Regions from separate parts of the Comamonas sp. 23 genome, predicted to be linked through region 2. Evidence: predicted binding sites of a transcription regulator. Region 2 holds the regulator's gene; the other holds the start of a gene.

What was found. The regulator HrcA, encoded in region 2, represses chaperone genes, less so after heat shock. The targets are predictions, from matches to a motif close to TTAGCACTCNNNNNNNNNGAGTGCTAA.
Region 1: ACPEE1_RS19190 (co-chaperone GroES) is a predicted target of HrcA. The motif match lies at 5,450-5,476, and genes of this name have one in related genera.

What each region holds. Positions count from the first base shown of each region.
Region 1 is NZ_CP187127.1:4,239,758-4,247,126, forward strand. Features, by position in the region: gene ACPEE1_RS19170 (ribonucleoside-diphosphate reductase subunit alpha) at 1-1,901, shown strand, start outside; gene ACPEE1_RS19175 (ribonucleotide-diphosphate reductase subunit beta) at 1,960-3,087, shown strand; gene ACPEE1_RS19180 (histone H1) at 3,282-4,160, shown strand; gene ACPEE1_RS19185 (TetR family transcriptional regulator C-terminal domain-containing protein) at 4,509-5,189, shown strand; gene ACPEE1_RS19190 (co-chaperone GroES) at 5,570-5,860, shown strand; gene groL (chaperonin GroEL) at 6,029-7,369, shown strand, end outside.
Region 2 is NZ_CP187127.1:1,335,647-1,343,015, forward strand. Features, by position in the region: gene recN (DNA repair protein RecN) at 1-26, opposite strand, end outside; gene ACPEE1_RS05990 (NAD kinase) at 23-925, opposite strand; gene hrcA (heat-inducible transcriptional repressor HrcA) at 1,226-2,227, shown strand; tRNA gene ACPEE1_RS06000 (tRNA-Ile) at 2,280-2,356, shown strand; gene ACPEE1_RS06005 (GreA/GreB family elongation factor) at 2,588-3,070, shown strand; gene ACPEE1_RS06010 (hypothetical protein) at 3,067-3,864, opposite strand; gene ACPEE1_RS06015 (NAD(P)-dependent alcohol dehydrogenase) at 4,517-5,560, shown strand; gene ygiD (4,5-DOPA dioxygenase extradiol) at 5,699-6,586, shown strand; gene ACPEE1_RS06025 (PLP-dependent aminotransferase family protein) at 6,587-7,369, opposite strand, start outside.

The DNA of each region.
Region 1 (7,369 bases), 2.1 Mb from region 2:
ATGACCTGCTCTCGTCCTTTGACTTCATGTCATCCACGCCCACCCTGTTCAACAGCGGCACCCTGCGCTCGCAGCTGTCGTCGTGTTACCTGACCACGGTGGCCGATGACCTGGGCGGCATCTACGATGCGATCCGCGAAAACGCCTTGCTGTCCAAGTTTGCCGGCGGTCTGGGCAATGACTGGACGCCGGTGCGTGCAATGGGCGCCCGCATCAAGGGCACCAATGGCGAGTCGCAAGGCGTGGTGCCCTTTCTCAAGGTGGTCAACGACACGGCCGTGGCCGTCAACCAGGGCGGCAAACGCAAGGGCGCCGTCTGCGCCTACCTGGAGACCTGGCATCTGGACATCGAGGAGTTTCTGGAGCTGCGCAAGAACACCGGCGATGACCGCCGCCGCACCCACGACATGAACACCGCCCACTGGATCCCCGATCTGTTCATGCAACGGGTCATGGAAAAAGGCATGTGGACCTTGTTCTCCCCCTCCGATGTGCCCGATCTGCATGACCGCTTTGGCCAGGATTTCGAGCGCGCCTATACCGCCTACGAAGCCCAGGCGGCCAGCGGCGCGCTGGCGCTGAGCAAGACCGTGCCCGCGGTCGATCTGTGGCGCAAGATGCTGTCGATGCTGTTCGAGACCGGCCACCCCTGGATCACCTTCAAGGATGCCTGCAACCTGCGCTCCCCACAGCAGCATGCCGGCGTCGTGCACTCGTCCAACCTCTGCACCGAGATCACGCTCAACACCAGCGACACGGAAACCGCCGTCTGCAACCTGGGCTCGGTCAACCTGGCACGCCACCTGAAGGACGACGGCCAAGGCGGCCTGGCGCTTGACCATGACAAGCTCAAGCGCACGATCGCCACGGCCATGCGCATGCTCGACAACGTCATCGACATCAACTACTACGCGGTGGGCAAGGCACGCGACTCCAACCTGCGCCACCGCCCGGTGGGCCTGGGCATCATGGCCTTTCAGGACAGCCTCTACCAATTGCACATCCCCTACGCCAGCGATGCGGCCGTGCAGTTTGCCGACACCTCGATGGAAGCCGTCTGCTACTACGCCTACTGGGCATCGACCGAGCTGGCGCGCGAGCGCGGCGTCTACAGCAGCTACCCCGGCTCGCTCTGGAGCCAAGGCATCTTGCCGCTGGACACACTGGACCTGCTCGCCCAGGCGCGCGGCCAGGCCGGCTATGTGCAGGTCGACCGCAGCATGCGCCTGGACTGGGAGGCGCTGCGCCGCAAGATCGCGCAGGACGGCATGCGCAACTCCAACTGCGTGGCCATTGCGCCCACCGCCACCATCTCCAACATCGTCGGTGTCGATGCCTCGATCGAGCCCTCGTTTGGCAACCTCTCGGTCAAGTCCAACCTCTCGGGCGAGTTCACCGTCATCAACCAGTACCTGGTGCGCGACCTCAAAGCGCTGGGCCTGTGGGACGATGTGATGGTCATGGACCTCAAGCATTTCGATGGCTCGCTGCGCCCCATCGACCGCGTGCCCCACGCACTCAAGGCCCTGTATGCGACAGCCTTTGAGGTCGACCCCGTCTGGTTGGTGGAAGCGGCCTCCCGGCGCCAGAAATGGATAGACCAGGCGCAAAGCCTCAATATCTATATGGCAGGGGCCTCGGGCAAGAAGCTCGACGATGCCTACAAGCTCGCCTGGGTGCGTGGCCTCAAGACCACCTACTACCTGCGCACCACCAGCGCCACGCAGGCCGAGAAATCCACCATCCAAAGCCGCGTGCTCAATGCCGTGCCCAGCAGCTATGCGTCGCCCGTCGCCCAGGCTGTCGCCCACGCCGCCGCTGCTGCATCGCAGTCCGCCGCGCCCGGCACCGACATCCGCTTTTGCGCCATCGATGACCCCGGCTGCGAAGCCTGCCAGTAAGAGCTGCTAACCGTCTGAACCTGGCCGCAGCCGCGGCCCCCACCAGGAGCATTCATTCATGTTGAGCTTTGAAGAAGATTCGATGGACGCGCTGGCCACACCAGCCGCGCCGGCCACCTCTGCGGCCTCGCCCTCTGCATCGCCTGCCGCATCCCCAGCCGCCACATTCAAGCGCGTCCATGCCGCCGACAAGCGAATCATCAACGCCAAGACCGATGTCAACCAGCTGGTGCCCTTCAAATACAAATGGGCCTGGGAGAAATACCTGGCCACCTGCGCCAACCACTGGATGCCTCAAGAAGTAAACATGACGCGCGACATCGCGCTGTGGAAATCGCCCCATGGCCTGACCGAGGACGAGCGCCGCATCGTCAAGCGCAACCTGGGCTTTTTCGTCACCGCCGATTCGCTGGCCGCCAACAACATTGTGCTGGGCACCTACCGCCACATCACTGCGCCGGAGTGCCGCCAGTTTCTGCTGCGCCAGGCCTTTGAAGAAGCCATCCACACGCATGCCTACCAGTACATCGTGGAGTCGCTGGGCTTGGATGAGGCCGAGATCTTCAACGCCTACAACGAGGTTCCCTCGATCCGCAACAAGGATGCGTTTCTGATCCCCTTCATCGAGGCGATCATGGACCCCCACTTCCAGACCGGCACGCCGCAGACCGACCAGACCTTGCTCAAAAGCCTGATCGTTTTTGCCTGCCTGATGGAGGGCCTGTTCTTCTATGTCGGCTTCACGCAGATCCTGGCGCTGGGCCGCCAGAACAAGATGACGGGCGCAGCCGAGCAGTACCAGTACATCCTGCGCGACGAGTCCATGCACTGCAACTTCGGCATCGACCTGATCAACCAGCTCAAGCTGGAGAACCCGCAGCTGTGGACCAGCGCGTTCAAGGACGAGATCAAGGCCTTGTTTATTCAGGCAGTCGAACTTGAATACCAATACGCCGAAGACACGATGCCAAGAGGTGTGCTGGGCATGAACGCATCGATGTTCAAAGGCTACCTGCGCTACATCGCCAACCGCCGCGCAACGCAGATCGGCCTGGATGCTTTGTACCCCAACGAGGACAACCCTTTCCCGTGGATGAGCGAGATGATCGACCTGAAAAAGGAGCGAAATTTCTTCGAGACACGGGTCATCGAATACCAGTCCGGTGGCGCGCTTTCCTGGGATTGACGCCGACCTTGATGTGCAAACCTCGTCAGAATGTGGTTTTCCTGAGAGAAAACTGTGAAATTTGGCGTCTTTATTGAGGTTTGCACTATGCCAGTTGCTAGCAGCTGATGCACAATTCAGTTTGCTATCAAAACTTCGTGTCGAATTCAATCAGGCATGAAGTCTGCTTTCTAAATTGACCGAAGGAGAAGAGCATGGCAACGTCCAAAGCAAGCAAGAAAACTGCTGACACCAAGGCAACTGCCAAGAAGGCAGTTGCAACCAAGGCAGCCGCCCCCAAGGCAGCTGCAAAGCCCAAGGCCGCTGCCAAGCCAGCCGCCACCAAGGCAGCGGCAAAGCCTGCTGCTAAGGCCGTCGCCAAAAAGGCCGCTGCTAAGCCAGCCGCCAAGAAGGCCGCCGCCAAGCCCGCAACCAAATCCACCGCAGCTGCCAAGACTGCCGTGAAGAAGGCCGCTGCTCCAGCTAAGAAGGCTGCAGCTCCTGCGAAGAAGGCTGCCGCTCCTGCGAAGAAGGCTGCCGCTCCTGCGAAGAAGGCTGCCACTCCTGCGAAGAAGGCTGCCGCTCCTGCGAAGAAGGCTGCCACTCCTGCGAAGAAGGCTGCTGCTCCTGCCAAGAAGGCCGCAGCTCCCGCCAAGAAGGCTGCTGCTCCTGCGAAGAAGGCCGCAGCTCCTGCCAAGAAGGCCGCTGCTCCTGCCAAGAAGGCTGCAGCTCCAGCTAAGAAGGCGGCCGCTCCTGCGAAGAAGGCCGCTGCTCCAGCTAAGAAGGCTGCCGCTCCTGCCAAAAAGGCTGCAGCTCCCGCCAAGAAGGCCGCTGCTCCCGCCAAGAAGGCCGCTGCTCCTGCCAAGAAGGCTGCTGCTCCTGCCAAGGCTCCAGCTCCCGCCAAGAAGGCCGCTGCTCCTGCCAAGGCCCCTGCTGCCAAGGCTCCAGCACCTGCGAAGAAGGCTGCTCCCGCCAAGAAGGCTGCTGCTCCTGCCAAGGCCCCAGCTGCTGCGCCTGCTGCTGCAGAGCCTGTCAAGACCGTGCTCAGCACCAATGCGGCATGGCCTTTCCCAACCAACAGCCGCCCACAATAATTACCCCAAGCCGGGCAGCATGCCCGGGTGCCGCAAGGCACCGCTTGGCATCCAAGGCAACGCACAATGCGTTGCCTTTTTTTATGCCTGGTGTCCGCTGCTTGGTGCGCACAAAAAAGCCAATGACGCCGCAACAACCGCTCCCAGTTGCCACGGTCCAGAGCGCGCATCGTTGCCCACGCCTTCGATGGATGCGTCATCCAAGCCGGCTCGGTGAGCAAGGCAGCAGACGGGTCTGCCAGACAGTCCACCAGGACAGCGTCACAGCGCGAGGAAATCGCCCGCGACCAGCAGGTTCTTCATGCAGCCGCGCCATCGGCGATCGCAAATGCCAGACAATACAGGCTCATGAATGATGCCCTTCCCACACCGCCAGCGCTCTCGCAGGCAGCCACTGCAGAGATGGCACGCAAACCCAGTGCGGCCCGTCTGCGCAAGATTGACCTGATCCTGGGCTCGGCAGAGCGGCATTTCGCATTGCTGGGTTTTGAAGGTGCTCCGCTGGAGCAGATCGCGCAGGATGCCGGCTTTAGCCGCCACAACCTGCTGTACTACTACCCCAGCAAGGAGGCGCTGTACCAGGCCGTGCTGGCATCGGTGATCGACGACTGGCTGGGCCATATGACAGGCCTGTCCAAGGACGGCGACCCGGCCCAGCAGATCCGCCAGTACATCCGCGAGAAGTTCGAATTTGCACGCACCCGCCCTTATGGCAGCCAGCTGTTCACCAAGGAGATGATTGCTGGCGCGCCCTTTGCCGCCTCGGCCGTGCGCGAGCGCATCGCCCCGTTGCTGGCAGCCAATGTGGCAGCGTTTGCGCATTGGGCCGAACAAGGCCTGATTGCGCCCGTCAATTTCCAGCACCTGATGTTCAGCATCTGGGCCATCACCCAAGGCTATGTCGACCAGCAAACCCAGTTTGCGCTGCTGCAAAACAAGGCCGCGCTGGACGCGGGTGACTTCGCCCAGGCCGAGGCCTTGCTGGTGCAGATGCTGTCGGCCACGCTCAAGATCGAGCTGCCGGACTGACCCGGGGCATGCCGCCTCCAGGCCCATGCATGGAAGTTCCAGCTGCGGTGATCTGGCCCGGGCCCCCGTGCGGGCTTCGCAGCATGGGTGCGCTGCGCGGGATCGGCTGCCGCCATGAGATGCACCTCTTTCAATAGCAGCATCTTCAGTCCCCACCAGCGCTTTCGTGATTCTTGCGCAGAGGTATCGTGATCGGGCAGTGCCCCTGGATCGATTTTTTAGCCCCCGCAGTCTTGAACTGTCATCAAATGACCTTATTATTAGCACTCGAAGGGGTAGAGTGCTAAAACCACCACTTCTCAGACATTTTTGCGTATTTGGCGCGGCATCTGCCGGGCCATCTTTCATCAAAACCTGGTATTGATATTGAAGGAGTTGTTATGAACCTGCGTCCTCTGCACGATCGCGTGATCGTTAAGCGTCTGGAAAACGAAACCAAGACCGCTTCGGGCATCTACATCCCCGACAACGCTGCTGAAAAGCCAGACCAAGGCGAAGTGCTGGCCGTCGGCCCAGGCAAGAAGAACGACAAGGGCGAGTCCATCACCCTGGGTGTGAAGGTCGGCGACCGCGTGCTGTTCGGCAAGTACTCTGGCCAATCGGTCAAGGTGGACGGCAATGAACTGCTGGTGATGAAGGAAGAAGACCTCTTCGCCGTCGTCGAGAAATAAAGCTACTGCGCAGGCGCCAGGCGTCGTTGCGCGGTGCTCGCAATCCTCACGTACCCAAGTACGTTCCGGTTGCTGCGATCCGTGCGCCTAGCCTGACACCTGCTCGCTACGCTTTCTCTCCCGAGCATTCATTCTCATTTCAAGTTTTCAAGTATTTAGGAGCCAAAAATGGCAGCAAAAGACGTAGTATTCGGCGGTGAAGCACGTGCACGCATGGTTGAAGGCGTGAACATTCTGGCTAACGCAGTCAAAGTGACCCTGGGCCCCAAGGGCCGCAACGTGGTGCTCGAGCGTTCGTTCGGCGCCCCTACCGTGACCAAGGACGGTGTGTCCGTGGCCAAGGAAGTGGAACTCAAGGACAAGCTGCAGAACATGGGCGCCCAGCTCGTGAAGGAAGTGGCCTCCAAGACCAACGACATCGCTGGTGACGGCACCACGACCGCTACCGTGCTGGCCCAAGCCATCGTGCGCGAAGGCTCCAAGTACGTGGCCGCTGGTCTGAACCCGATGGATCTGAAGCGCGGCATCGACAAGGCTGTCGCCGCCCTGGTGGAAGAGCTCAAGAAGCAATCCAAGGCCACCACCACCTCCAAGGAAATCGCCCAAGTCGGCTCGATCTCCGCCAACTCCGACGAATCCGTGGGCAAGATCATTGCTGACGCGATGGACAAGGTCGGCAAGGAAGGCGTGATTACCGTGGAAGAAGGCAAGTCGCTGGACAACGAACTCGACGTCGTTGAAGGCATGCAGTTCGACCGCGGCTACCTGTCGCCCTACTTCATCAACAACCCAGAAAAGCAAGCCGCTATTTTGGACAACCCCTTCGTGCTGCTGTTCGACAAGAAGATCAGCAACATCCGTGACCTGCTGCCTACGCTCGAAGCTGTGGCCAAGGCCGGCCGTCCTCTGCTGATCATTGCAGAAGACGTCGAAGGCGAAGCACTGGCAACGCTGGTGGTCAACACCATCCGTGGCATCCTGAAGGTCGTGGCTGTGAAGGCTCCAGGCTTTGGCGATCGTCGCAAGGCCATGCTGGAAGACATCGCCATCCTGACCGGCGGCAAGGTGATCGCTGAAGAAGTGGGCCTGTCGCTGGAAAAGGTGACCCTGGAAGACCTGGGCCAAGCCCAACGCGTCGAAATCGGCAAGGAAAACACCACCATCATCGACGGTGCTGGCCAAGCTGCTGAAATCGAAGCCCGCGTCAAGCAAATCCGCGCTCAGATCGAAGAAGCCACGTCCGACTACGACCGTGAAAAGCTGCAAGAGCGCGTGGCCAAGCTGGCCGGCGGTGTTGCCGTGATCAAGGTGGGCGCTGCCACCGAAGTCGAGATGAAGGAAAAGAAGGCCCGCGTGGAAGACGCCCTGCACGCGACCCGCGCTGCGGTGGAAGAAGGCATCGTGGCCGGTGGTGGCGTGGCGCTGCTGCGTGCCAAGCAATCCGTGGGCGCGCTGGCTACCGGCAATGCCGAGCAAGACGCTGGTATCAAGCTGGTGATGAAGGCCATC
Region 2 (7,369 bases):
CGCAAGCCAATGCGTCTGAGGCTCATGGCGTAATGCCCCCTTCGTTCCAGCCCAGCTTTTTGCGCAGAGTGGCGTAGTAGTTCCAGCCCCGGGGGTGCAGAAAGCGCGCCTTGTGCGGCGCGCTGCGCACCAAAATCTTGTCACCACGCAGGATCGAGGCGAGCGACTGCATGTCGAAATTGGCGGCCACATCGCGCCCGCCAATCACCTCGATCGAAATCTCCTGCGAGTCAGGAATCACACTGGGCCGGTTGGACAGCATATGCGGCGCAATCGGCGCCATCACCCAGCAGGGCACCGTCGGGTGCACGATGGGCCCGCCGACCGACAACGCATAGGCCGTCGAGCCCGTCGGCGTTGCAATGATCAAACCGTCTGCGCGCTGGTTGGCCACCAGCTGGCCATCGACCTCGACCCGCAGCTCGACCATGCCCGAGGTGCCGCCCCGGTTGACCACCACATCGTTGAAGGCCAGCGCCTCGAAGACGCATTGGCCTTCGCGCATCACGCGGGCATGGATCATCGAGCGCACTTCTTCTTCGTACTCGCCGGCCAGAATCGCCGAGAGCGGTCCCATGAAGGTCTGCAGCGGGACATCGGTCACAAAGCCCAGGCGCCCCTGGTTGATGCCGACCAGGGGCGTGTTGTACTGGGCCAGCTCGCGTCCCACGCCCAGCATGGTGCCGTCACCGCCAAGCACAATGACCAGGTCGCAGCGCTCACCGATCTCCTGCATGCTGAGTGTCGGGTAGTGTTCCATGCCGGTGAAGGCGGCGGTTTCCTTCTCCAGGAATGCAGTGCCGCCCTGGGCCTCGATATAGCAGGCGATCTGGCTGAAAGCCGCATAGGACTGCTGGCGCACCTCGGCAGTGGGCGGCGCATGGTGTTTGCCGATCAGGGCAATATGTTGGAAGCGAGACTGCATACGCAAATTACATCACCAAAGTGGCGTAATCTTTTTGAATTTCTTGAGCAGCCCCAGTTGGCGGCTGCCGCCTGCCCTGCAAAGGCGGGCTGCGCCGGTGGCCGGGACTGGGCCTGGAGCTGGCCGGGCGCCTGCAGGCAGGCACGCGGGGTAGCTACGGCTTCATTGTTGCATGGGCGCCATAAGTCGGGTGCGTGGTAGCCATCTCTGGCGTCCGGCTGCTGGCTGGAATCCTCTGGGTATCCCTGGTTCTGGCCCGAACGCGGCTGCTGGCGCCAAGGACACGGATAAAATGCGCCCATGCTCGATGACCGCGCTCGGCTGCTGCTCAAAACCTTGGTGGAACGCTATATAGCGGATGGCCACCCAGTGGGCTCGCGCGCGCTCACGCAGGCGCCCGGGCTGGACTTTTCGCCGGCCACCATCCGCAATGTGATGGCCGACCTCGAAGGCCTGGGCCTGATTGCCAGCCCCTACACCTCGGCCGGCCGCATCCCCACCGCCAAGGGCTACCGCCTGTTTGTCGACACCATGCTGACCGTAGACCCGGACCAGGTGGTGTCGGCCGAGATTGCGCCCGAGCAGCCGCAAAAGGTCATCACCAGCGCTGCTGGCGTGCTCTCGGAGCTGTCGCAGTATGTGGGCGTGGTGCAGGCGCCGCGCAAAAGCTCGTCGTTCCGCCATATCGAGTTTTTGCGCCTGTCGGAAAAGCGCATCCTGCTGATCCTGGTCTCGCCCGAAGGCGATGTGCAGAACCGGGTGATCTTCACTGAGTCGGACTACTCGCAAAGCCAGCTGATTGAGACGGCCAACTACCTCAACGCCCATTACGCCGGTTTGGCGATGGAGCAGGTGCGCCAGCTGCTGCGCAAGGAAGTGGACAGCCTGCGCGACGAGATCGCCGCACTGATGCTGGCGGCCGTGAATGTGGATGAAGACGCCCAAGAAGCACCGCATGAACTGGTGATTGCTGGCGAGCGCAACCTGCTGGCCGTCAGCGATTTCAGCAACGACATGACCAACCTGCGCCGGGCCTTTGACCTGTTCGAGCAAAAGACCCAGATCCTGCACCTGCTGGAGAACTCCAACCGCGCAGAAGGTGTGCAAATCTACATCGGTGGCGAGAGCCAGTTGCTGTCCGTCGAGGAGCTGTCGGTCGTCAGCACGCCGTACCAGGTCAACGGCAAGGTGGTCGGCACCCTGGGCGTCATCGGCCCCAAACGCATGCCCTACGAGAAGATGATCCAGATCGTTGGAATCACCTCCAAGCTCGTATCCAACGCACTGAGCCATCCGAAATAGACGCTAGAATGCACAGCTTCACTCGCCAGGGCTTCTGGCAGGTGGTGGTACCGGGGCGTTAGCTCAGTTGGTTAGAGCAGAGGACTCATAATCCTTTGGTCGCGGGTTCAAGTCCCTCACGCCCTACCAGATTCATTGGCTGCACAGCTATCATTTTTGATGCTGTGTGGCTTTTTTATTGTCGGTGGTGCGCGCGGCGTTTGGTGTATTGCCGAATGTACCCATGACAAGAAGGTCATTCTGGGCAGCAGCAGCTGCACCCTCTGTCCAGCGGCTCCACACAGCCCCTGAGTCTGGCAATGACCAACCCATGCCGGTTCATAATCATCCCCCCAACTTGTTCAAGAGGCCTCTTTCATGGTGGATAAATCCTTGCTGCAGCAGCTGGTGCTGGAGCGGCTGGCCGATGACCTGCAGCAGGTCGAGCAGGCGGTGAGTGCGGCGCATGAAGCGGCGACCCACGAGGAAAATATTGCCGAGAACAAGTACGACACCTTGGGCCTGGAGGCGGCCTACCTGGCGACGGGCCAGGCGCGGCGCGCTGAGGCCATCCACCAGGCGCTGGTCCATTGGCGGCTTTTTTGCCCGCAGCCCTATAGCGCCGGCAGGGGCATACAGCTGGGCGCGCTGGTTTGCCTGCTGGATGCGGACGAGAGACAGCAGCAGATCTTTCTTGGCCCTGAAGGGGGCAACATGAAGCTGGTCATCGGCGCTGAATCCATCCAGGTGATCAGCAGCCAAGCGCCGTTGGGCCAGGCGCTGCTGGGCAAGGCTGAGGGAGATGAGGTGACGCTGGAGGTGGCGCAGGCCAGGCAGAAGTTGGAGGTGCTATGGGTTCGTTAAGCTGGCTGAACCCTGCGCCGCGTTTGCACCAGCACCATGGCCACCGCCACCAAGCTGGACAGCAGCACCGCTGCCCAGGCGCCCAGTGCGGGCACAGGTTCGGGCGTGCCGGGGTTGGCGGTCGGGGCTGCGGTCACCGCAAAGCTTTGCTGCTCTTGAGGGGCTGCGAAATAGGCGCCATTGCCTGCCTGGTTGGCATTGACCACGCAGGTGCCCACGCTGAGAAAGCTTACCGTGTTGCCCGTGACCGAACAAATCGCAGCCGCTGAGGGATCGATGGAGAAAACAACCGGCTCGCCCGATTCACCGCCGGTGGCTGCAATATCGTAGCTGCCTCCCACAGGGGCAGGACTGGGCGGGGTGGAGTTGAAGGTGATGGACTGGGGCGTGGCGCCATCCGAGGAGCCGTTCAGGGTGATGGACTGGGTGCCAAGATTGTCGACTTCAAAGCGGAAGGCATCTGTGACAGGGCCCGCAGCAGCCGGCGCAGTGAACGTAAAGCTGATCGTACAAGGCGTGAATTGCGGATAGGGGCCTGCAGCGCAGCTGCTGTCCACGACCGTGAAGGCGGAGTTTGCAGGCGGCGTGACGCTGCTGACATTCAGTACGAATGGCGTGGGTCCCTGGTACTCCACCGTGACGCTCTGCGCTGCCGATACGCTGCCTGCCGCCGTGTTGCTGAAGTTGATGCTGCCTGGCGTGAACAGCAGGCCCTGTGCCTGCGCGGCCTGCAAGCCCAGCGCGGCAGCCACAGCGATCAGTGACTTAGCAATCCATGAAATGAATATTCTCATACCAACTCCAGATGATTGGAGTGGATGTTAGCACTTGCATACTTTTTATGTCATCGGGTATAGCCGGATGGCGTCAGCAGCACCGGGCGACAGGAAAGCGCTGTACAAGGAGGCGCTTGACAGCGCATCCGCTGAGCAATAAACGAGACAGGGGAGAGGATCGCCATGCCGCGAGGGCATATGCCTGCTTCCGGAGCACTGACCTGGCAAGGTCCATTGGAAGGACTTGGGCGGAGCGCGCAGCAAAGACGGCGAGAGCGCTTCAACGTGAAAAAAATGCCTGGCTACATGGAGAACCGCTGGCTAGCAAAAACGACCACTGGAGTGAAAACCCAGTAGGTCGCCCCACGATGAAACAAGGAACGGCGGCAATCGCTGAACCTTGGTGTTGATCATATTCGCAAATGAGAATTATTCTCATAAAACCATTTTAAGAAAAGGGCGATCAGCTTTTGGCGGCAGAACCAGCGGTTTGCAAGCCGTTGCCCGGCCCCAGCAGATCTGCCATACAAGGGGCGTAAGATGAACGCGCCTTCATGCGGGCATGACTGCCTATGCCTTTGCATGGCGGCAGCACCCCGTGCATCTGCCAGCTGGCGTGGCCTTGCCCGCGCCATGCGCTGACCTCCACGAACGGAATAGGACCTTCACCATGACCGTCAAAGCCTATGGCGCCCACGCGGGTGACCAACCCCTGCAAGCCCTGAACATCGAGCGCCGCACGCCGGGCGCCAAGGACGTGCAGATCCGCATTGCCTATTGCGGCGTCTGCCACTCGGACATCCACCAGGTGCGCTCCGAATGGGCGGGCACGCTCTACCCCTGTGTGCCCGGGCATGAGATTGTCGGCGAGGTCGCGGCAGTCGGCTCCGATGTGAGCGATTTCAAGCCCGGGGATCTGGTAGGCGTGGGCTGCATCGTCGACAGTTGCCAGCACTGTGTGGACTGCGGCATGGGGCTGGAGAACTACTGCAACCACATGGTCGGCACCTACAACGGGCCTACCGCCGATGCGCCGGGCCATACCCTGGGCGGCTATTCGCAAAGCATTGTGGTGCACCAGCGCTATGTGCTGCGGGTCAGCCATCCACCGGAACAGCTGGCCGCTGTGGCGCCGCTGCTGTGCGCCGGCATCACCACCTATTCGCCTCTGCGCCACTGGCGCGTGGGGCCCGGCCACAAGGTGGGCGTGGTGGGCATTGGCGGGCTGGGCCATATGGGCATCAAGCTGGCGCATGCGATGGGCGCGCATGTGGTGGCGTTCACCACGTCCGAATCCAAGCGCGATGCGGCCAAGGCGTTGGGCGCTGCCGAGGTGGTGGTCTCACGCCATGCCGATGAGATGGCCGCGCATGCGCAAAGCCTGGACTTCATCCTGAACACCGTTGCGGCCCCGCATGAGCTCGATCCCTTCTTCAACCTGCTCAAGCGCGATGGCACGATGACCCTGGTGGGCGCGCCCTCCACCCCGCATCCCTCGCCCGGTGTGTTTGGCCTGATCATGAAGCGGCGCAGCCTCGCCGGTTCGCTGATCGGCGGTATCCCCGAGACGCAGGAGATGCTCGATTTCTGCGCCGAGCACGGCATTGTGGCGGACATCGAGCTGATCCAGGCCGAGCAGATCAACGAGGCCTATGAGCGCATGCTGCGCGGCGATGTGGCCTACCGTTTTGTGATCGACAACGCCAGCATCTGATGTGTTGACCGCCTGATGCTCCAAAGCCAATGCAGTGCATGCCCTGGGCAAGCACTGCATTTTTCTTTGGGGGCTGCGGCGGAACTTGTGCCCCTCTGCCGCCTCAGACTGCGGCCCTTTGTTTTTGCTCCACGCCCCATGTTGTCACGTCGCTCCCTGGTCCTGTCCGGCAGTCTGTCTGCGGTGATGGCCGCTCTTTTGCCGATGGGCCAAGCCCTGGCCCGCAGCCCGCAGCCGCCGCGCAAAATGCCGGTGCTGTTCATCGGCCATGGCAGCCCGATGAATGCCATCAGCGCCAACCCCTTTACCCAGCACCTGCAACGCTGGGGTGCCAGCCTGCCCCGGCCCAGCGCCATCCTGGTGGTGTCGGCCCATTGGCTCACGCGCGGCAGCACCGGCGTGACGGTCAACGACAAGCCCGCCACCATCCACGATTTCTCAGGCTTTCCGGCCGAGCTGCATGCAATGCAGTACCCGGCCGCTGGCCACCCAGCGCTCGCGGCCAAGGCGTCCGCGCTGGTGCGCAGCGGCCAGGCGCAGCTGACGGACCAGTGGGGGCTGGACCACGGCACCTGGACCGTCTTGCACCACCTCTACCCCCAGGCCGATGTGCCGGTGTTCCAGGTCTCGATCGACTACAACCAGTCTGCCCCCTACCACTATGCCGTGGGCAAGGAGCTGGCAGCCTTGCGCGAGCAGGGCGTGCTGCTCATCGGCAGCGGCAATATCGTGCACAACCTGCGCGCAACGGTGCGCGGCGCGCCCGAAGGGCTGATGGCCGCCCGCGACTGGGCCCAGCAGTTTGACGAAGCGGCCAAGCAGGCCTTGTTGGCAGGCAACCGGGAAGCGCTGGTGGCCTACCAGCAGCTGCATGCATCCGCCCGGATGGCCGTACCCACGCCGGACCACTACTGGCCCTTGCTGTATGCGCTGGGCGCCGCCCATGGCAGTGGCCCGGCGCGCCAGGTGTTCGAGGGCTTTCAGTCGGGCACCATCAGCATGCGCTGCCTGCAGTGGGATGCCTGATCAGCGCAGGCTTTGCAGCGCCTCGGCCAGGCGCTGCACGCCCCGCGCAATCTCGGGCAGATCCAGCAGCGCATAGCCCATCACCACACCGGCTACGGCGTGCGTTGCCTGCGCGCTGCTGGGCTGCAGGTACAGCGGGCTGATCGGGTAGACGCGCACGCCGCGCTGCGCTGCCGCCTGCACCAGCTGCGCCTCGCAGCTGGCGGGCAGCGCGGGAAACCACACGGCCAGGTGCAGGCCGCTGGCCGCGCCCTGGATGCGCACTTGCGTGCCCAGATGCCGCTCCAGCGCCTGCAGCAAGGCCTGCTGGCGCGCATGCTGTTTGCGCCGCATGCGCCGCACATGGCGGGCATAGCTGCCTTCGTCGATCAACTGGGCCAGCGCGCGCTGGGGGCCGGTGGCGGTATGGCGGTCGGTCAGCAGCTTGGCCTGGGCAAACAGGCTGGCCAGCGCCGGGGGCAGCACCATATAGCCCAGGCGCAGCTGGGGCGATAAGGTCTTGGAGAAGGTGCCCACATGGATCACGCAGTCCGCACTGTCCAGCGACAGGAGGCTGGGCTCGGGCCGCACGCCGTAGCGGTAGTCGCTGTCGTAGTCGTCCTCGATCAGCCAGCAACGCTGCGCACGCGCCCAATCGAGCAGGGCATGGCGGCGGGCAATCGGCAAAAAGCCGCCCAGCGGAAACTGGTGGCCAGGCGTGGCATAGGCCAGCTTGGCAGGCGCCTGTGCGGTCAGCGCGGCGAGCTGCGCAGTCTGCAGGCCATCGTCATCCACATCGGCGCA